DNA from 3 places in the Lysinibacillus sp. CD3-6 genome. Region 2 is predicted to be linked to each of the others. Evidence: riboswitches for the same ligand, from Rfam matches in the RefSeq annotation. Region 2 holds a riboswitch; each other region holds the start of a gene.
The links. Region 2 has a riboswitch for S-adenosylmethionine ahead of FH508_RS21280 (bifunctional homocysteine S-methyltransferase/methylenetetrahydrofolate reductase). Riboswitches for the same ligand answer to the same signal wherever they lie in the genome.
Positions count from the first base shown of each region.

Region 1: another riboswitch for S-adenosylmethionine. It lies ahead of metK (methionine adenosyltransferase); the one in region 2 lies ahead of FH508_RS21280 (bifunctional homocysteine S-methyltransferase/methylenetetrahydrofolate reductase).
Region 3: another riboswitch for S-adenosylmethionine. It lies ahead of FH508_RS01760 (O-acetylhomoserine aminocarboxypropyltransferase/cysteine synthase family protein); the one in region 2 lies ahead of FH508_RS21280 (bifunctional homocysteine S-methyltransferase/methylenetetrahydrofolate reductase).

Region 1 is NZ_CP085880.1:3,735,270-3,737,543, reverse strand. Features, by position in the region: gene pckA (phosphoenolpyruvate carboxykinase (ATP)) at 1-634, opposite strand, end outside; SAM riboswitch class I at 837-955, shown strand; gene metK (methionine adenosyltransferase) at 1,210-2,274, shown strand, end outside.
Region 2 is NZ_CP085880.1:4,293,447-4,295,720, forward strand. Features, by position in the region: gene FH508_RS21280 (bifunctional homocysteine S-methyltransferase/methylenetetrahydrofolate reductase) at 1-893, opposite strand, end outside; SAM riboswitch class I at 983-1,082, opposite strand; gene FH508_RS21285 (protoporphyrinogen oxidase) at 1,207-2,274, opposite strand, start outside.
Region 3 is NZ_CP085880.1:364,685-366,958, forward strand. Features, by position in the region: gene FH508_RS01755 (glycerol-3-phosphate acyltransferase) at 1-583, opposite strand, end outside; SAM riboswitch class I at 741-855, shown strand; gene FH508_RS01760 (O-acetylhomoserine aminocarboxypropyltransferase/cysteine synthase family protein) at 969-2,270, shown strand.

The DNA.
Region 1 (2,274 bases), 560 kb from region 2:
CTTGTTGTGGTAGTAGGTAGTTCATAATGCCGAAAATAGATTTTTTCATTTCACCAGCATATTCAGTACCACCGATTAGGATGATTTTCTTTTCAAGTGATACAATAATGAAAGTTTCAGAAGATGTACCATCGATAGCTGGATCCGCTTTAAAGTTAGGAGCTGAAATAACTGTGAATTCAGCAACATGAGAAGCTAATTCTTCTTGTGTTGGACGGATAAATAATTGATGGGCGAAAAGATTGTGCCAAGCATATTCATTGATTACTTGGATGCTTAATTGTGAATCTTTGTCAGCACCAGCAAAACCTTTGAATACGAATAATTCGTCACGTTCTTTTAAGTATTTAACTACTTTTACATATAAGTTATCGAACACTTCCGAAGAAATTGGTTGGTTTACTTTACCCCAGTCAATTTTATCTTTTGTGCTTTCTTCTTCTACCGTATATTTATCTTTAGGTGAACGACCAGTGTATTTGCCAGTTTCTGCACGAACTGCGCCATCTACTGTTAACATTGCCTCACCACGAGATGTAGCTTTTTCCGCTAATTGTGGTACTGAAAGTTGAACGTTAATGTTCCCACCGTTTAATAATTCCTTCAGTTCGTTTGCAATTTCTACTGAATTCATCGATTAAATACCATCCTTTTTTATAATATTCCCTTGAGTTTGAGGGAGTTTTTCTTAATTTCAAAAATAGTATAACACAATTGCTTTAATAATCTATACTAATTCAAAAATTATTTTCGTGTTTTAAATAACTTTCAACAAAAAGTCATAAAATAATTGACAACGTTCGACCTTTTACGTAAGATGAGGAATTGAACGGATACTCTTATCCCGAGCTGGTGGAGGGTCAGGCCCTGTGAAACCCGGCAACCTGCATGAACTATTTCACGACATGCGCTGGTGCCAACCTGATGCAAGGGGAAAACCCTTGAACGATAAGAGTGAAAGGTTACGAAGTCATTATTCCTTTCCTCATGTAAAGACGTGAGAAAAGGATTTTTTTTATTTTCATAATGAATGTAAAGGTAAGTATATACAATTCTTTCCTTATTATAATGACGGATCTTTCGAAATCCTCATGTTAAAAGCAACAACGGCTTGAAAGTTCTATCCTTCAGGAGCGAACTTGACATGGGTAATGAGTACCGTATTAATTTCGCAAATGCTATTTGTAAGAGTAATAGGAGGAAAACCAAATGACAAACCGTCGATTGTTTACATCAGAGAGTGTAACAGAAGGACATCCTGACAAAATTTGTGACCAAATTTCGGATGCCATTTTAGATGCCATTTTAAAAGAAGATCCAAATGCACGTGTAGCGTGTGAAACAACTGTAACGACAGGATTAGTACTAGTAGCAGGAGAAATTACTACTTCTACTTATGTAGATATTAAAGGTATCGTGCGTGATACTGTAGCAGAAATCGGCTACACACGCGGTAAATATGGCTTTGATGCTGAAAACTTAGCAGTACTAGTAGCAATTGGTGAACAATCACCAGACATTGCCCAAGGTGTAGACCAAGCATTAGAAGCGCGTGAAGGTTCTATGACTGATGCAGATATTGAAGCAATTGGTGCAGGTGACCAAGGATTAATGTTTGGTTACGCTTGTAACGAAACACCTGAATTAATGCCTTTACCAATTAGTTTAGCGCATAAATTAGCTCGTCGTTTAACAGAAGTTCGTAAATCAGGTGAACTAGCATATTTACGTCCAGACGGTAAAACACAGGTGACAATTGAGTATGATGAACACAACATCCCAGTACGTGTCGATACGATTGTTATTTCAACACAGCATGATGAAGAAGCGACATTAGAGCAAATTCAATCAGATTTAAAAGAGTTAGTAATAGCTCCTGTAGTACCTAGTGAGCTATTAGATGCTCAAACAAAATATTTCATTAACCCAACAGGTCGTTTTGTTATTGGTGGACCTAAAGGAGATGCTGGTCTTACAGGACGTAAAATCATCGTTGATACATACGGTGGCTATGCACGTCATGGTGGTGGAGCATTCTCTGGTAAGGATGCTACAAAAGTGGACCGTTCTGCTGCATATGCAGCGCGTTATGTAGCTAAAAACATTGTTGCTGCAGGTTTAGCAGAACGTGCTGAAGTACAACTTGCTTATGCCATTGGTGTAGCACAACCCGTATCAATCGCAGTAGATACATTTGGTACAGGAAAAGTAAGCGAAAGCGATATCGTAAAATGGGTTCGCGATCTATTTGATCTACGTCCAGCAGGCATTATT
Region 2 (2,274 bases):
ACTTTTTCTGGCTTAGCTAACTTTTCTTCAATAGGTGTTAACTCTTCTAAATATTTTTTCGCTGCCGCAATGTGCTTTGGTGTTGTGCCACAGCAGCCACCTATTAAACGAACACCTTGGTCAACTAGTGCAACCGCTGCTCGACCAAAATAATCTGCTTCTGATTCATATACGACACGCCCATCCTCTAAATCTAGCAATGATGCATTTGGATAGGCAGACATAAATGCTTTTTCAGGAAGTTCAACACCTTCGAATGCTTGAATGGTATGATGCGGACCTAAACGGCAATTTACGCCAACTACATCTGCACCAAGCATCTCAAGCTCGTGCAATGCATAATTTAATGCCATTCCATTTTGTAACACGCCAGGTTCATGCATTGACACCTGCGCAATAATTGGTAGCTTTGTTTTGGCACGTAACATTTTCAACGTTGCGCTTAACTCTTCGAAATCATAATACGTTTCAAGTAAAAGGCCGTCTGGATTGCCTGCAAGTAACACATTAGCTTGCTCTTCAACTGTCGTTAAAATTTCCTCTAACGTAGCATCACTTTTACGAATACCGCGGATGCCCCCAATTGTGCCTAACACAAATTGTCCACCATCTGCTGCAGCACGTTTAGCAATCGTGATCGCTGCTTCATTAAACTGCTGCACTCGCGATTCTAAGCCGTAGCGTGCTAATTTAATAGCATTAGCCCCATAAGTATTTGTTTGAATTACATCTGCACCAGCAGCAATATATTCTCTATGAATTTTTTCAATTAATTCTGGTTTCTGTACATTCATTTCTTCATGGCAGTACTCCAAGCCGTAGCCATATAAAACAGTACCAATAGCACCATCTGCAGTTAACACATGTGTTTTTAACTTTTCTAGCAATCCCATAAACGTAAGCCTCACTTTCCTTTTTCCCAAAATATAAAAAGCCTTCTTTTACAAAAAAGAAGGCTTTAACGAATCGTAATTGTTTTTCCTTCTCATCTTCGACCAATAAGGTCTTCTGGATTTAGCACCTGACATGAGTTGGTTGCTGAAGCTTCATTGGGCCAGTCCCTCGGCTTCTCTCGATAAGAATGTAGTATGAATTTTTCAAATAATTAAAAGAATCATATCGTTTACAGGCGATAGAGTCAAGACTATTTCACTTAACAAAGGAGATTTCTCCAGAAAAATACCTATTTTCGTATTTATTTCACTACTATACTAGTTTTTCTGCAAGCTCTTCGCCTATTTTTTTACCATTTTGAATACAAGCACCAATACCTACTCCAAAATAAGAGCAACCTGCTATCGATAAATTGGGATACTTTTCTGCAAGTTCAGCTGTTAAGCCCTTCAATGCTTCATGATGTGCTAAATCGTATTTCGGCATTTGGTCGATCCACTTTGCAACATTAACAACAGTTGGCTTTTCATCAATACCTAAACTTTTCTTCACATCTTCTAATGCGACAGCTGCTAGTTCTTCATCTGTCATCTTTCGTAATTTTTCGTACGCAGGATTAATGCTCTTATAAAACAGTCGTACAAGTAATTTACTATTAGTAGATGTATGCTTCCATTTTCGGCTTGTCCACGTTGCCGCATTGCATTGCACATTTGAATTATGCGATACAATAAAGCCCGTTCCATCTGCTGGTAACACTGCATCTGGTACATCAAAGCCTAAGTAAATTGTTATGGCAGAAGCTGTCGTAAATTCTTTAAAGTAACGATCCAATGATGGGTCCTGTAATAAGCTTTGCACCGCATCATTCGGTAGCGCTAATACAACGTGATTAGCCTCAAGCTTTCTATTATTAGCCAAAGTAATTGTATATTGCCCTTCATGTTTCTTTACACTTGTTGTTGCTACACCTTTAATAATTTCTACTTCCGTTAATGTTTCTTCAAGGCGATCAATCAGTGATGATAAGCCTTCTTTAAACGAAATAAATTTTTTATTGGAAGCTTTCATAAATTGTTCGCGATTTGCATCAAACCCCTTAATGATGCTTCCGTAATCATTTTTATAATCAATTAAGTACGGCAGTGTAGAAGCAATTGAAAGTTGATGTAGGTCTCCAGAATATACGCCTGCTAATACTGGTGCTATTTGATTTTGTACAAGCTCTTCTCCTAAGTAATACGTTAAAAACTCACCTATTGAGCTTTCTTTAGTAAATCCTTTATTTGGCATCGTTAAGTCCTGTAATGCAATTTGCTTACCAGCGTCTGATACAAGTGTACTCGCTTCAAGAGAAGATAAGCTCATAGGGATACCGAA
Region 3 (2,274 bases), 880 kb from region 2:
TAATATTTTCGATATGCAAGATGAACGCTATGCATAAAAGGAGAATAGAAATGATCGTTGGGCCGATGCCAGGTATCCATAAATAGGTAGCTGTACAAAATACAATATAAAATTCTAACACACCGACAATTAAATAGTTTGTTGCTAAAGATAAAATCACAAATAAGATAAGTGCACATAATGCAATTTTCCAATCGACGGCAAGTAAAATTCCGATAATGGAGGCAGTTCCTTTGCCACCTTTGAAGCCCATATGGAAAGGGAAGTTATGCCCTAAAATAACACTAGCAGCCATTGTATAGATTAAGAGCCACATTTGTACTTCAGTGAATTGTGATGCATTAGAAGATAAGTAGTAAATAGCACAGAGAATAGCACCAACGCCTTTACCAATATCAATTAGGGCCACTAATATGCCGTATTTCCAGCCAAGAGACAGCGTTGCATTTGAAGCACCAGCATTGCCATGACCAGTCTTTTTTAAATCTACACCTGATAGAAATTGTGCCACTTTAGAGCCGTGAATACAGCCAATGAAATAACCAATTATTATAATAATAAAAAATACCATGGCTTTTTCCATAAAAAATGCTCCTTTCATTTTATATTCTTTATATAGTGTATGTGCTCTTATTACGTAAATTAGCAGACAGAAGTTTCAGAAAAAAATAAATTTTACTGTTGACAGAAAAAAAGTCTATGTTTATACTGTGTAACAACGATGGAAATTGAATCACATACTCTTATCAAGAGCGGCGGAGGGAATAGGCCCTACGATGCCCGGCAACCAGTGAGTGACGAACTTGCTAAGGTGCTAATTCCTACAGATTCTTACTTGGATCTGGCAGATAAGGGGAGGAAAACTTGCAACCGCAACCCTCTTCTTAACTGAAGAGGGTTTTTGTTTTCTACACATAAATCCTCCTCATCTCCGGTACCATCGTAAAACCATTAAGGAGGAAGAAAATATGTCGAATTTCAAACCAGAAACATTACTATTACACGGTGGTCAAGAGCCTGACCCAGTAACAGGCTCCCGAACTGTACCAGTGTATCGTTCAACAGCTTTCGTATTTAAAGACACTGCTCATGCGCAACGTCTTTTTGCATTAGAAGAAGCGGGCAATATTTACACACGTATTACAAACCCAACTGTAGATGTTTTTGAAAAACGCGTCGCATTATTGGAAGGCGGGACAGCAGCAGTAGCACTTTCATCAGGTGCAGCAGCTATCGCATTTTCAATTTTAAATCTTGCAGGAGCAGGGGATGAAATTGTAGCAGCAAGCTCTTTATACGGAGGAACATATAACTTATTAGCAAATACACTACCAAACTACGGTATTAAAACAATTTTCGTAGATGAAACAAATCCTGAGAACTTCCGATCTGCGATCAATGAAAACACAAAAGCGGTGTTCGCTGAAATTTACGGCAATCCAAGCTTAAAGGTTTTAGATGTAGAAGCAGTAGCAAATATTGCGCATGAAAATGGACTGCCATTAATTATCGATAGCACATTTGCCTCACCATACGGCGCAACGCCAATTGACTTTGGTGCAGATATCGTTGTTCACTCCGCGACAAAATGGATTGGTGGACATGGAACAACTTTAGGTGGCGTAGTTGTAGATGCGGGGAAATTTGATTGGACACAAGGAAGATTCCCTAGATTTACAGAGCCAGACACTTCTTATCATGGATTAAGATATGGTATTGATACAGCAGCGGCTGCATTTGCAACAAAACTGCGCGTGCAATTACTACGAGATTTTGGTCCAACATTAAGTGCGGATGCTGCCTTTAACTTACTACAAGGTTTAGAAACGCTTCATTTGCGTATTCCTAAACATAATGAAAATGCATTAGCAGTCGCTGAATATTTACGTAACCACCCATCTGTGGAATATGTGAATTATAATGGATTAGAGGATTTTGCGTCGCATGATTTAGCAAAAAAATACTTGAAAAATGGCTTCGGTTCAGTGCTTACATTTGGCATAAAAGGTGGACGAGAAGCAGGGCGTCAGCTAATAGACAGCGTAAAATTATTCTCACACGTAGCCAACGTTGGAGATGCAAAATCATTAATTATTCACCCAGCATCAACAACACATCAGCAACTATCTGCTGAGGAATTAATCCAAACTGGCGTATCCGAGTCGCTCATTCGCTTATCAATCGGTTTAGAGGCAGTTGAGGATATTATTGCAGACCTAGAGCAAGCAATTGCACAAGTAACAGCAGCTACACAAAAAGTAGAAGCATAACTTA